Phragmitibacter flavus: one gene and its partner. The protein of the gene in region 2 interacts with the protein of the main gene of each other region in a pairwise test. Links are inferred from orthologs where the notes say so. Each region holds a gene or a part of one and is shown on either strand. Other genes may lie near its edges. The genes, in order: eno and rpe.

What was found.
Region 1: the proteins of rpe (region 2) and eno interact in binary tests that used the Escherichia coli proteins (3 or more experiments, as listed by UniProt). The link is inferred for Phragmitibacter flavus from one-to-one orthologs.

What each region holds. Positions count from the first base shown.
Region 1 is NZ_VAUV01000007.1:27,433-34,407, reverse strand. The notes cover bases 2,331-5,222. They hold eno (phosphopyruvate hydratase), read right to left. Parts: upstream 4,474-5,222; coding sequence 3,187-4,473; downstream 2,331-3,186. Other genes in these bases: FEM03_RS10070 (GreA/GreB family elongation factor), read right to left, coding at 4,518-5,222; FEM03_RS10080 (FtsB family cell division protein), read right to left, coding at 2,790-3,137; FEM03_RS10085 (LptF/LptG family permease), read right to left, coding at 2,331-2,768. In the rest of the region: FEM03_RS10090 (hypothetical protein), read left to right, coding at 1-1,547; more of FEM03_RS10085, read right to left, coding at 1,623-2,330; more of FEM03_RS10070, read right to left, coding at 5,223-6,374; FEM03_RS10065 (FkbM family methyltransferase), read right to left, coding at 6,497-6,975. UniProt on the Escherichia coli protein: Catalyzes the reversible conversion of 2-phosphoglycerate (2-PG) into phosphoenolpyruvate (PEP). It is essential for the degradation of carbohydrates via glycolysis.
Region 2 is NZ_VAUV01000020.1:22,786-29,648, forward strand. What follows is about bases 1,350-4,129. They hold rpe (ribulose-phosphate 3-epimerase), read right to left. Parts: upstream 3,193-4,129; coding sequence 2,506-3,192; downstream 1,350-2,505. Other genes in these bases: FEM03_RS21170 (arylsulfatase), read right to left, coding at 1,350-2,436; tadA (tRNA adenosine(34) deaminase TadA), read left to right, coding at 3,315-3,848; FEM03_RS21185 (hypothetical protein), read left to right, coding at 3,974-4,129. Outside these bases: FEM03_RS21165 (MalY/PatB family protein), read right to left, coding at 1-887; more of FEM03_RS21170, read right to left, coding at 964-1,349; more of FEM03_RS21185, read left to right, coding at 4,130-5,290; FEM03_RS21190 (AAA family ATPase), read left to right, coding at 5,385-6,398; FEM03_RS21195 (hypothetical protein), read left to right, coding at 6,445-6,863. UniProt on the Escherichia coli protein: Catalyzes the reversible epimerization of D-ribulose 5-phosphate to D-xylulose 5-phosphate.

The DNA of each region.
Region 1 (6,975 bases), on a different replicon or contig from region 2:
AAGCCGAAGATCAGGCTTATCGCGACATTCTCGAAGAAATCACCAAGCTCCTCTCGCCTGGTCGCGGTGCCAACGTGCCCGGAGCCGTTGCTCTCCTCCCTGCCGCCGCGTCTCATCCCATCGATGCCAAACTGTGTGACACCCTGGCAAACGCCATCTTCGGTGTCTGGCTCGCCCAACGCAACACCGCCGGTCTGGCCGCCACCAACCACGCGATGGACAATCGCATCCGCAACGAAAATTTCCTCAATCGCAATGATCGCGGCACTCCATTACAAAACCGCATTCTCAAGAATGGCGAAACCACCCAAGAAACCCGTGAAACCATGGCGCTCGCCCGCGACGCCGCCAAACTCGTAGAACTCGAGGCAAAGATAAAGGCCAACGAACTTGCCATCGGGGTCAACATCACCGCAGCCAAACTCGAATTTCAGGCCATCATCCTCCAGTTCGCCATGCAGCGGCGCTTCGAACACGTGGTCCTCGCCTGCCGTTTCTACCGCCACATCTTTTCCAACGACCCCAGCGGCATGATTGAAATCAAAGAGGGTTCCACGGCCGAACAAATGTTTGCCGACTCCCTTGGCACCTCCCCCACCATCTCCGCCCTTGATGCCTTTGCCAATGAGATGATCCGCGACGTCGACGAAGCCATCGTTGCCTTCGAATATCTCCTCGAACGCGGCGACCTCGCCAGCGCCTCCCAGCGCATCAGCGAAGCACTCATGATCGGCGAATACCTCCCGCGCGTTCGTCGCGTCCCGGCCGCGAAAAAGTTCGCCGTGCTCGATTTCACCCGCGATGGACACCAACTCGTTTCCGCCATGGAGATGAAGGATTACACCCTCGCCGCCGAGTTGGTCCAAAAGCTCCGTGGCCTCGCCAAAGACTTCGATTACAGCAAACCACAGGCTGCCATCGAAACCGCCCGCACCGTCAGCGACATGCACCTCAACAAGGCCAAGGTCGCCGCCATGCAGGGCGACCAGAAAAGCAGCACCGAAGCCCTCACCCAGGCCGCCGAACTGTGGCCCACCAACCCCAAGTTGCGCGAATTCACCAACATGATCGGCAGCAACGCCGACATCAAAACCCAGGCCGCCATCGATCTCGACCGCCTCCTCTCCCAGCGCAACTACCGTCAGATCTACAACGACCAGGGCCGCTACCTCGCCTCCGTCCTTGACGATCCCGCCCGCCAGGAGATCCTCAAAAAAGTCCTCACCGATGTCAACAAGGTCAACCTCAACATCGCCGCCGCCAACAGCCAGTCGCAGAACAGCAACAGCGCCGGTGCCTGGGAGATCATTGAGAAAGCCTACGAAGAATTCCCCGAAGATCCCGAAGTCGCCCGTCTTCGTTCCGACCTCAGTGTCAAAGCCTCTGAATTCGTCGGCGCCCTACAACGCGCCAGACAATGTGAAGACCGACATCAAACCGGCTCTGCTCTCGCCTGGTATCTGAAAGCCAAAAGCCAGTATCCCCAGAGCGATTACGCCCGCCAGGGCCTCAACCGCCTCGTCGAGCAGCTCGCTCAAAACCCGTAGCCGAGAAAGTTGAAGGCTCGTCCCGAGCCTTGCTTCGTCCAAGGCCCGGGACGGGCCTTCTACTTTCTTATCCCTCTACCGCTGACACAGTTTCCAAAACAGGCGGCTGCCCACCGCAATGAACACCACATTCGGCAGCCACATCAACAGATGCGGATACGAACTCGGCTTTTCCGCCTGCGTGCTCGCAAAAATGATCACGAAAATATACGAAACCGCTACGATCAAACTCAACGCAAACCCAATCGAGGTCTCCCTCCGTTGCGCCGTGATCCCCAGCGGAATCCCCACCAGCACAAACACCACCGCCGCCAGCGAGAAACTGTAGCGCATCGACAGTTCAGTTCGCGAAGAGGACACCAGCTTCTCGTTCATCGGCAATTGGTCCACCGTGCTCACGCCGCTTTTCACCTCCTGCCAAAGGGCCTCCGTCGTCTTCATGCTGTTAGAGACTTTTTCGGACTTTTTCTGCAGCCGGCTTAGAGGAAAAGTGATTGGCATCTCCCGGAACGACACCGGCTGCAAATCATTCAACACATCTGTTGACGACCCGTCCTCGCCTCCATCCCAAGTCTCCACCTGACCATCCCGCAGCAACAAAATAAAATCTGTGACTCCCGGCGTTATCTCCAACTCGGCGTTCTTTGCCCGAATATAGCTCTCACTGCGCGAACCGTCGGTCTGATAAATCTCCACCCCCTCAAGATTGTTGCCTTCGCGCTTGGCCACGTAAATCCGATAACCCGGAAACCGGTCCAACACCTTCCCCGGTTGGAAAAGCATCGCCGGATCATCCAACGCCACATCGTAAAACAGTCGCTTGATCTTGTTTTTCGTCAGCGGAGCCAATTCCAAATTCACAAAATAACACAACCCGCTCATCAACGTCGCCAAGATAAATACCGGAAGACAAATGCGCGGCATGGACATGCCTGTCATGCGCAACGCCGTCATCTCGTTGTCCGCACTCATGCGTCCGAACACCAGCAAAATCGCCGTCAGCAATGCCCACGGAATCGTGAACACCAACGAATAGGGCACCACATAACTGATGAACTGCAACACCAGCAATATCGGCAGTCCCACCGTATCCCCCAGCAGGCGCTCCATCTCCTTAAACACGTTCCCCAGCACCATCACACCCGTCAATACGAGCACGCCGGTCAGGGTCGAAGACGCCACCTGACGCCAGATATAACGATCAAAAATCTTTGGTCCCATGTGAGCTTCACCCTTACAGCCTCATTTTACCGGGCCATTGCCATCTTCAAAGCGGACAATCACCTCTCCATCCTTCTGAAGGTGCAGGCGGTCACGGGCCATGGCCTCCAGATAGTCCTCATCCTTCTGGATCAATTCCAGCTTTTGTTCCATCAATGCCGCACGCGCCTTCATCGAGTCGCGCTGCACCGTCAATCCATCCAGCTTTTCCAAAGCCACCTTCTGATCTTCAAATGGCGGCCAAAAATAAATCAATCCCGCCGGCACAATCAGCAACGCCAGCAAATAACGATTCACCTTCACCAAACCTGACAGCAATTTCGAGCGCCCAGTCTGCGACTGTTCAACATCGAAATCCTCGTCAAGCATGGTGAAGGTGTGAAGATAAATCGTTAAGCCAAAACTAACCTCGACTAGACTACACTTTCATACGACCGCCATAGATCGCCTTGTCGCCAAGCTCCTGCTCAATGCGCAGAAGCTGGTTGTATTTGGCAATCCTGTCACTGCGGCTCAACGAACCGGTCTTGATCTGACCGCAGTTGGTTGCCACCGCGAGGTCGGCAATGGTCGAATCTTCCGTCTCGCCAGAACGATGGCTCAGCACCGCCGTGTAACCATGACGATGGGCCAGCTCAACCGAGTCAAAGGTCTCTGTAAGCGAACCGATCTGGTTCACCTTCACCAGGATCGAGTTGGCAACGCCAAGATCGATGCCTTTGCGAAGGAACTCCACGTTGGTCACGAAAAGGTCATCCCCCACCAATTGGGTTTTTGCACCGAGGCTGTCGGTAAGAACCTTCCAACCGTCCCAGTCGTTTTCCGCACAACCATCTTCAATGGAGATGATCGGGTATTTTTTCTGCAAGTCAGCGTAGTAAGCCACCAACTCCTGCGCGTTGCGAACACTCTTGTCGGACTTCTTGAAGATGTAGTTGCCAGAGGCCTTGTCGAAGAACTCGCTGGAAGCCACGTCAAGCGCGATGAAGATGTCTTCACCCATTTTGTAACCGGCTTTCTCAACCGCCTGCGCAATCACGGAAAGAGCGTCGTCAGCACTGTTCAACGTCGGGGCAAAACCACCTTCGTCACCCACCGCCGTGCTCAAACCACGATCGTGAAGGATGCTCTTCAACGCATGGAAAACTTCAGCCCCATAACGCAATGCCTCACGGAAGGTCGGCGCACCTTTGGGCACGATCATGAATTCCTGGAAATCAATCGGTGCATCGCTGTGCGCGCCACCGTTGATGATGTTCATCATCGGCACCGGAAGCACCTTGGCATTCGGTCCGCCAAGGTATTTGTAAAGCGGCTGGCCAAAAGCGGCAGCGGCAGCTTTCGCGACCGCCATCGACACGCCAAGGATCGCGTTCGCGCCAAGCTTCGACTTCGTGCTGGTGCCGTCGAGCGCAAGCATCGCGTGGTCAATGCCGATCTGATCGCTTGCATCAAGACCTTCGATGTGTTCCGCAATCACGTCATTCACGTTGGCGACCGCCTTCATGGTGCCCTTGCCGAGATAACGAGCTTTGTCGCCGTCGCGCAGTTCCAGTGCTTCATGCTCCCCGGTGCTTGCACCGCTCGGCACTGCCGCACGGCCCATGGCGCCGCCTTCAAGATAAACGTCCACTTCAACAGTGGGATTGCCGCGTGAGTCCAAAACTTCACGCCCGATAATTTGGTTGATGATGAGGTCGTCCATTGAGTTAAATCGAAATCGGCTAAGCCATACTGAATTTTAGCACACTACGCAAGTGGCGGTTCCGTCCGATACGCCCGGATACCCGTCACCCGCACCTTGCGGGTCCCGGCGGTATCCGTGGGGATATCCGCCTCCTCGCCAATCTTTTTGCCAATGATCGCCTTCGCCATCTCCGACAGGTAAGACAAAATGAACTTGTCCGGATTGCCATCCCAGGCACCAAGAACTGAATGCGTTTCCTTCTCGCCCGTGGCCACATCTTCGAGGTCCACCACCGTGCCGATGCCAACACTCTCCGTGCCGACGCCAACAAAATCCGTGCCGCGTGCATTGCGCAGTTCACGCTCATACTTCGACTGCAATCGCAACAACACCGCCTGATGCTGACGCGCGCTCTTATACTCGAAGTTCTCGCGCAAATCGCCATACTCACGCGCGATCTGAATGTCTTTTTTGTTTTGCGGAATCTGCACCTTTACTAGGTCTTCCAGCTCCAGCTTGCGATGCTCCATGCTCTCCCACGATACCACCAGGGCCATCTGCTCGGTCGACTGCGAACCTTCGTCCATCAGCGCCTGCATTTCTGGACGCGTCTTGATCAAACGACCCATCAACGAACGACGGGTCAATCCATCAAACACCGGCGTCGCCAAAATGCGTTTACCAAACAAACGAACTTCATCCGCATCCGCATCTGCCACCATCTCCGGCACCAGACCCACGTCTTCCGTAAACGCATCACTCAAACGCCCGGTGCGTTTCGGACCACCCGCAATGTGATCGTCCTCCAAGGCACTCAGAATTGCATTGCCAAGATCCATGTCGAAAACACTCTCCGCTTTGCCTTTCCGTTCCTTGCACATCCAGATCAAAAGATCCGTGCTCAATTGACGATTGCGCACCGCCTTCTTCAAAAACTCCGCAAGCACATCCAGCTCGTCATTGGCATCCAGCACCGAAGCAATTTCCGCCACGGCGCGACCACCCGTGCGGGTAAGATGATTCAATGATTCGACCACCCATCCACGCTCAGGAAACGCCTGGGGAAACACCCGGTAGACACGTCCCAAAAATGCCGCAGGCAAACCGTTCACGGCATCCGCCAACTGGGCGCGGTTCTCACGCATCAGCTCCACCAAAGTTAACGAACCCGCCGGCAACTCCGCCACCTTGGCCTCGTCCTGCAACTCATCGCGGGCCACCAGCAAATGCAACGAATCCTTCAAATTCAAACGCCAGGACTTGCTCACCGTGCTGCTGATCTCTTCAAACACCGGCTTCAGTTCCGTCTCGGGATCATTCACCAAATCAATGTCCTTCATCAAACGCGAAACCGCCGCCAGCTTGGCTTTCAAATCGCGGGCGTTGACCAGATCCAGCAGCATCGCTGCACCCGGACTTGCATCCTCCTCGCGCAACACCAGCAACTCCGTGCGTTTGGCTGGCACCACAATGTGACGTTTGTCCTTCAATGCCTTCTTCGCCGCCGTCCACCACGACTTGTATTCTGACGCGGTCAGCACCTTGGGTGACATGAATTTTTCCAGCGTGTCCAGCGACATCTTGCCGCCATGGCTTTTCAAAGCCGCCACCACCAGTCCAACCGGATCACTCTTTGCCAAAGCCTTCAACCCCGCAAGATCGCCCACCCGACGTGCCAGCAAATGATCATCCGGCAACACCTCCAGCGACCCCACCGCAAAACTCAACTTCATCGCATGACCCGCTTTGTCTTCGAAATTGATGACAATCTTGTCACCCAAAAGGTCCCATTCCGCCACGCGTCCCGCCCCCCAGCTTTTGTGCACACAAAACGCACCAGTGGTTAATTTTGACAATTTTTCACCGTCATCGCGCGACAGCTTTCCGGCATTAACCAATTTTTCAACCTCAGGAGACATGGGAGAGGAGACCATAGACAGAAGGGGGGCACACGCAAAAGGTTTATCGCACTATATCATGCGGCCAATTCGCCGGATCCTCGCAAAATAGGCCGTCCCCGGCATTTTCCGCTCATCGCCCTTCACCGTTTTCTGAAGACGAAATTATTGATGTAACCCTTCGCATCCCAAAACCGCTCCCCCGTGTTATTTTGATGCACGCCCAGATCAAATTCCTGCAGCGGACGCAAGATGCGACCATCGATGAAATGCCCCTGATAACCTCGTGAACCAAGATATTCAAAAACGTCCTGCACCGTCCCCTTTTCCAAGTGTCGCTGCTCGCACTCAAACACCAGCACCGGAGATTGTTCGGCAAGAATTCGCTGTGCCCCCTCAAAGATCGCCAGTTCCGCCCCCTCCGCATCGATTTTTAATGCGCCAATCCTCACGTTCGCAGGAAAATACTCATCAAGGGTCACCACCTCCACCTGCTCCGACCGGCAATTCTCACGTTCTGTAATTTTCCGATTCAGCGTCGCTCCCGGCGAATCACCCTCCCCAGGGATCAGCAACTCAAACATGCCTGCCTGTGAGGAAACGGCCTTCGCTTCAATGGTCA
Region 2 (6,863 bases):
CGGAGGTAACTTAGTAAGTCTTGACGCCAGGGTTCGGCGTGATCGAATGCGGCCTGGGTGGCGTGATAACTGAGGGGGTTGAGTTCGGGGATGAGCTTGCCTCCGGCGGCTTTGAACTTGATGCGGAGTGAGGCGTCGGGGATGAGGGCGAAGGCAAGGGAGAGTCCGGGAAGGTTGTAGGTTTTGCTGGCGGCCATGAGCACAATGAGGTTTTTGCGGATCGGGCCTTCGAGTCGGGCGGCGGAGAAGTGGCGGATGGTGGGATCAAGGATCAGGTCGCAATGGATTTCATCGGACACGAGAAGGAGATGGTGACGCAGGCAGAAGTCGGCGATGCGGCGCACGTCTTGTTCGCTCCAGGCGCGGCCGACGGGGTTGTGCGGATTGCAGAAGAGGAAGACGCGGGTGTCGGGGGTGACGGAGGCTTCGAGGGCGTCGAAGTCGATGGCCCAGGAGCCGTTGGTGGCGTCGTTGCGTCCGAGGGGAACGCGGATCAGGCGCATTTCGGCGTCTTTGTGGACTTGGAAGAAAGGTGGATAGACGGGGGTTTGGATGATGACGCCTTCGCCGGGTTGACCAACGGCGCGGCAGGCCATGGATTTGGCGGGGACGAGTCCGGGAAGCCAGTGGATGGATTCAGATTCGGCGTCGATTTGGTGGTCGCGTTTGAGGTAGGCGAGAATCGATTCGTTGATTCCGGGATGGGGGGCGGAGTAGCCGAGGACGCCGTGATCGAGTCGGGCGCGGATGGCGTCGAGCACGACATCCGGGGCGGCGAAGTCCATGTCGGCGACCCAGAGGGGGAGGATGTCGCGATTTTCATAACGACCCCATTTGAGGGTGCCGGTGTTGCGGCGGTCGATGACGGTGTCGAAGTTGGTGGGCATGAGATTGGTTCGGAAACGCTGGCGGGAGAGGCGATGTGGTTGAGGGTTTGATTACGCCGGGTTGGGGAGGTTTGGTTTACTCGGGGAGTGAGGCGGGACCAAATTGTTTTTCGTAGAGGAGTTTGAAGGGGTTGGCGGGGGCGAGGGGGACGTTTTCGTTGACCATGAGGGGGAGGGTTTGTTGCCACCAGGTTTCGTATTGGGCGGCGAGGGCTTTGACGATGTCGGGATGTTGCGCGGCGACATCGATGGTTTGTGAAGGGTCGGATTTGACCTGGTAAAGCTGCCAGTTGGGTTGATTGATCTTGGTGGGTTGGATGAGCTGCCATTCGGGGGTGCGGATGGAGACGTTGGTGTATTTGCCGGTGTCGGGATTGGTGCCTTGTTCCCAGCGTCCGACGTGGGTGATGAGGGTTCGGTCGGGCCACTCAGACTGGGAATTTTTGAGGAGGGGGAGCAGGCTGCGGCCTTCGATCTGGGCGAGGGTTTTGGAGTCGGGTTTGGCGTGGGTGATGTCGATGAGGGTGGGGAGGAAATCGATGTGGGCGGTGAGGGCGGGGACATCGGCGGGGGTGAGGGTGCCGGGCCAGCGCCAGAAGGAGGCGGCGCGGGTGCCGCCGAGCCAGGGCGTGCCTTTTTGGCCGCGCATGTTGGCGTTGTGGATGCGGACGCCACCAGTGCCTCCGTTGTCGTTCATGAAGATGACAAGGGTGTCGCGTTCGAGGTCCCATTCGGCGAGTTTTTGCAGGAGGATGCCGATGTTGTCGTCAATGTTGGCGACCATGCCGAAGAATTTTTCGGTGGCTCCGGGTTGGGCGAAGGGGCCTTTGCCTTTTCCTTTACCCTCGGCGGGGTTGGGAGGGAGTTTGCCGGTGTAGCGGGCTTCGTCCTCGGGTCTGGCGTCGAGCGGGGTGTGCGGGGTGTTGGTGGCGATGTGGCAGTAGAAGGGGGTCTCGGTTTCACTGGCTTGTTTGATCCAAGTGAGGGCCTGGGTGAAGAAGACGTCGGTGCAGTAGCCGCTGGTTTTGACGAAGGTGTTGTTGTGGAGGATCAGCGGATCGAAGTAGGTGTTGCCGGGGGCGTCGCCGCAGCTGCCGGGATAGGATTGACCGATGCCGCCAGCGCCGTGGATGAAAGTTTCGTCAAAGCCGCGTTGGTCGGGTCGGTAAGGGGCTTCGTCGCCGAGGTGCCATTTGCCAAAAATGCCGGTGGTGTAGCCGGCGGTTTTAAGAATTTGGGGGAGGGTGGTGGCGTCGAGCGTGAGGCGTTCGCGTTCGTGGATGGTGTGGGTGACGCCGTTTTTGAATTCGTGGCGACCGGTGAGGAGGGCGGCCCGGGTGGGGGCGCAGGTGGGGGAGACGTGGAAGTCGGTGAAGCGGACGGATTCGCGGTGGAGCCGGTCGAGGTGGGGCGTTTTTAAGATGGGATTGCCGTGGGCGGAGATGTCGCCGTAACCCTGGTCATCGGTGATGATGAAGATGATGTTGGGGGGCTTGGGGGTTTGGGCGTGAAGGGAGAGGGAGGTTAAAAGTGTGAGGAGGAGGAACATGCGACGCATGAAGGGGTAACGTCGGGGGGAGACGGGTGTTTCAGGATTGAGACGTCGGACTTCCAGTTTTTACTTTGCGGCGGCGGCGAGTTCCTGCATGGCGGCTTTCATGTCGTGGTTGGTGTTGAGTTTGCCGTAGCTGGAGGTGCCGCAGACGAGGAGGTTGGCACCGTTGCGACGGGCAATGGGGATGGTGTGGGGGTAGATGCCGCCGTCGACTTGCAGGTGATATTTAAGGTGATGGGCGTCGCGGTGGTCACGGGCGGCGGCGAGCTTGGGCATGGTTTCGGTTTCCATGAAAGGCTGACCACCGAAGCCGGGGACGACGGTCATGATGAGCAGAAGGTCGATCTGGTCGAGGTAGGGAAGGGCGGCTTCGAAGGGGGTGGCGGGGTTGAGGACGAGTCCGGCGCTGATGCCGGCGGCTTTGATGCGGGCGAGGGTTTGGGCGACGCTGGAGACGTAGTCGGCCTCGACATGGATGCTGATGTTGTTGGCTCCGGCGGCGACGAAGCGGTCGAGGTAGTGATCGGGCCGGTGGATCATGAGGTGGACGTCGAGGAACATGTCGGTGTGGCGGCGCACGGCTTCGATCATGGCGGGGCCGAAGGAGATGTTGTCGACGAAGTTGCCGTCCATGACGTCGAGGTGCAGCCATTGGGCTCCGGCGTCTGCGGCGCGTTTGACTTCGGATTCCACATTGGCGAAGTCGGCGGCGAGGAGGGAGGGAAGGATGAGGGGCGTGTGGTGGTCCATGGGGGAAAGGTCAGGTGGCTCGGGTTCAGGGTCAAGGGAGAAGGAAAGAAAGGCTAAAGGATGAAGGCGAAGGGATAAAGGAAATGCGGTGGCGTTTGGGGAGGGGTTGGGTAGTTTAGGGGGTGATTGATGATTCTGAGTTTTTTCAGCCGCTGCTGGGCGATGAGTTTTTTATGCGCGAGGCGTTGAGGCAGGCTTCGCGTGCTTACAAGGCGGAAGAGGTGCCGATTGGGGCGGTGATTGTGCATGAGGGGTCGGTCATTGCGCGGGCTTGGAATCAGGTGGAGATGCTGAAGGATGCGACGGCGCATGCGGAGATGCTGGCGTTGACTCAGGCGCAGAGTTTTATGGAAGACTGGCGGCTGACGGAGTGTGATCTTTATGTGACGAAGGAGCCGTGTCCGATGTGCGCAGGGGCGATCATGCATTGCCGGGTGAGACGGGTGATTTTTGGGTGTCCGGATGTGAAGGGCGGCGCGGCGGGCGGGTTTTGGAATCTGTTGCAGGCAGCGAATTTGAATCATCGGAGTGAGGTAACGTCGGGAGTGTTGGAGGAGGAGTGTGTGGGGATGTTGAAGTCGTTTTTTAAAGAGGCGAGGGCGAAGAAGTCGAACGGAGTGATCCGGTTTGAAGGCGATGGGCTACCGGCGGGGTAGGATTGAAAGGCTAAGGGATAAAGGATAAGGGCTAAAAGCTGAGGTTTGTGAAGGGAGGGTGAATTCGTGGTGAAGAGATGAGTTGATCGTTGCCAAGGGGGAGTGATCCCGGTTAGATAGGGGGCATGTCGGCGGAAAAAAGATCCGAGCACTTCTGGCAGATGGCTTCAAGGCGTCTGGCTCGGCGCATCAATTTCGGCTGGTGGCTGGACCGCTGGACGGGATGGGTGTTGGGATCGGCGTTGGTGGGGGTGGTGGCGTTGTTGCTGGCACGGTGGTTGATGCTGGTGGAGGTGCGTTGGGTTTGGATGGGGATTGGGGCGCTGATGTTCGCAGGGGTGATGGTGGCGTGGGGGATGGAGAGGCGTCGTTTTGAGAGTGCGGTGATGGCGCGGGTGAGGCTGGAGGATGCGTTGGGGATGAGGTCGAGGTTGAGTGCGGCGGCGGCGGGGGTGGGGGAATGGCCGGAACCGAGGGAGGGGTTGGAGTTTCCGGTGAGGTGGCGCTGGCATCGGCCAGTGGGAGTGATTTTGTTCAGTGGATTGATGTTGTGGGTGGCGGTGCTGGTGCCGATTTCAGCGCGGGAGGTGGTCGAGAAGCGGGTGATCGAAAAGCCGACGGCGGTGAAGGAGGTGGAGCAGTGGATGGCGGAGATTCGCAAGGAGGAGGCGGTGCAGGAGGAGTCGGTGGAAGAGGTGGAGAAGAAGGTGGCGGATTTGTTGAAGCGTCCGGCGGAGAACTGGTATGAGCATGGGAGCCTTGAGGCGGCGGGGAATTTGAAGGAGCAAACGGGCGAGATGTTGCGCGAGTTGGCGCAGAATCTGGCAGATGCGGAGCAGGCGGCGAGTGCGTTGCAGTCGGCAGGGGCGGGATTGCCGCAGGCGGCGAAGGATGCTTTGGCGGAGAAGATGAAGGAGGCGGCGCAGGGGATGATGGCGGGCGGGATGAAGCCGAATGAGCAGTTACTTAAGCAGTTGCAGCAGATGGGGGCGGAGGGGTTGCAAAATTTGAGCGATCAGCAGTTGAAGGATTTGGCACAGCAGTTGCAGAAAAATTCGGAGGCCTTGCAGGAGGCATTAAAAAATGCGCCGCAGTTGGAGCTGGCGATGTGTCAGGGAAAAGGGCCCGGAGAGGGTGAAGAGGAAGGGCCGGGTCGGGGTGGAATTGATCGGGGGCCGGGTGAAGCGCCGCTGTCACTGGAGAGCGAGGAGACGAATTTGAATACGAAGGCGATGGAACGTTTGCAGGCCGAGCTGGATGTGAGCCGATTGGCTCCGGGAGATATGATGGGGACGACGGATGGGAAACATCACGTGGATGAGACGAAAACGGGAACGCAACAGGGTGGGGTGATCGAGAGTGCAGGGGACGGCGGGGCGGCGGTATGGCAGAACTCGTTGCTCCCGGATGAACGCGAAACTTTACGGAGGTATTTTAAGTGAATGTAGAAGGGCCGTCCCGGCCCTTGGTGGATGACTGAATGCAAGGCTCGGGACGAGCCTTCTACTTTTTTTAGAAGATGATATGACGAATAATATGATTTCACTTACAGAGGCAGAACTTACTCATGCGGCAGAAAGTGTGGGCAAGTTGCGGACCGCGTTGCAGTCGGTGTTGTTTGGTCAGGAGGTTTTGATTGAGCATGTGCTGATTGGGTTGCTGGCCAAGGGACATATTCTGTTGGAGGGGCTGCCGGGGTTGGGGAAGACGGAGTTGGTGAAGGGGCTTGCGAAAGCGCTGGGATTGGAGGCGAAGCGCTTGCAGTTTACGCCGGATCTTTTGCCGGGGGATATTACGGGGAATCCGATGCTGCAGGAGACGGCGGAGGGACGGAGGTTTGTGTTTCAACCGGGGCCGATTTTTGCGAATCTGGTGTTGGCAGATGAGATCAACCGGGCGTCGCCAAAGACGCAGTCGGCGTTGTTGGAGGCGATGCAGGAGCGGAGGGTGACGGTGATGGGAGAGGGGCATAGGTTGCCAAATCCGTTTTTTGTTTTGGCGACGCAGAATCCGATTGAGTTGGAGGGGACTTATCCGCTGCCGGAGGCGCAGTTGGACCGGTTTTTGTTTAAGCTGGAGGTGAAGGTGAATGATGCGGCGACGTTGGAGAAGATTGTATTGCATCGCGAGATCGGAGTGGAGCCGGAGGTGGCGGAGGTGATGGATGCGGGGGCGTTGAATTTGTTGCTGGATCAGGTCAGGCGGATTTTTATGCCGCAACCGGTGGCGAATTTCATTGCACGGTTGGTGCAGGCGACTCATCCGGGGGAGCCGCATGCGGCGGGGGTGAAGTATGGGGCGAGTCCGCGGGCGGCGCTGGCGATGGCGGCGGCGGCGAAGGCGCGCGCTTTGATGGGACAGCGGTTGAATGCGAGTTTTGAGGATGTGCGGGCGGTGGCGCATGCGGTGTTGCGGCACCGCTTGTTATTGGATTATGGCGCGAAGCTAGAAGGGTTGACCACGGATCTTTTGGTGACGCGATTGCTGGAGGCGGTGCCGGCGCAGGACAAGCCATTGCCGACGAGTTTGGCGGCGGCGAAGCTGGGATGAAGAAAGGCTAAAGGATAAGGGATAAAGGATAAATTTTTGACCACCGATGAACACAGATAGACACAGATGGGTGAAGGTTGTGGAGCTGATGGTGGGTTTCTGGCTCGCGGCGGGTGGGCTGATGGCGGGTTCGGTGATGAAGCCGGACATTGATCCGAAGAGCGGGATCGATATGGAATTGGAGAGCTGGCTGGAGAGGTGTCCACAGGCAGGGATGGTGCCGGTGACTTGGAAGGTGAGCAATGCGACGAGGGTGCCATTGACCTGGCAGCTGGATTTTTCGAGCGGGAATGGATATGGGTCGTCGGCGGTGAGGAACAGCAGTTACTCAATAACCGTGCAGGCGGGTCAGAAGGGAGAGTTGACTTTGTATGTGCCGGTGACGCAGATGATGTCGGGATATTATGGAGGTCGTGATTTGGAATGGAAGGTGACGGGACATGGCGTGCGTGGAAGTGGATCGCT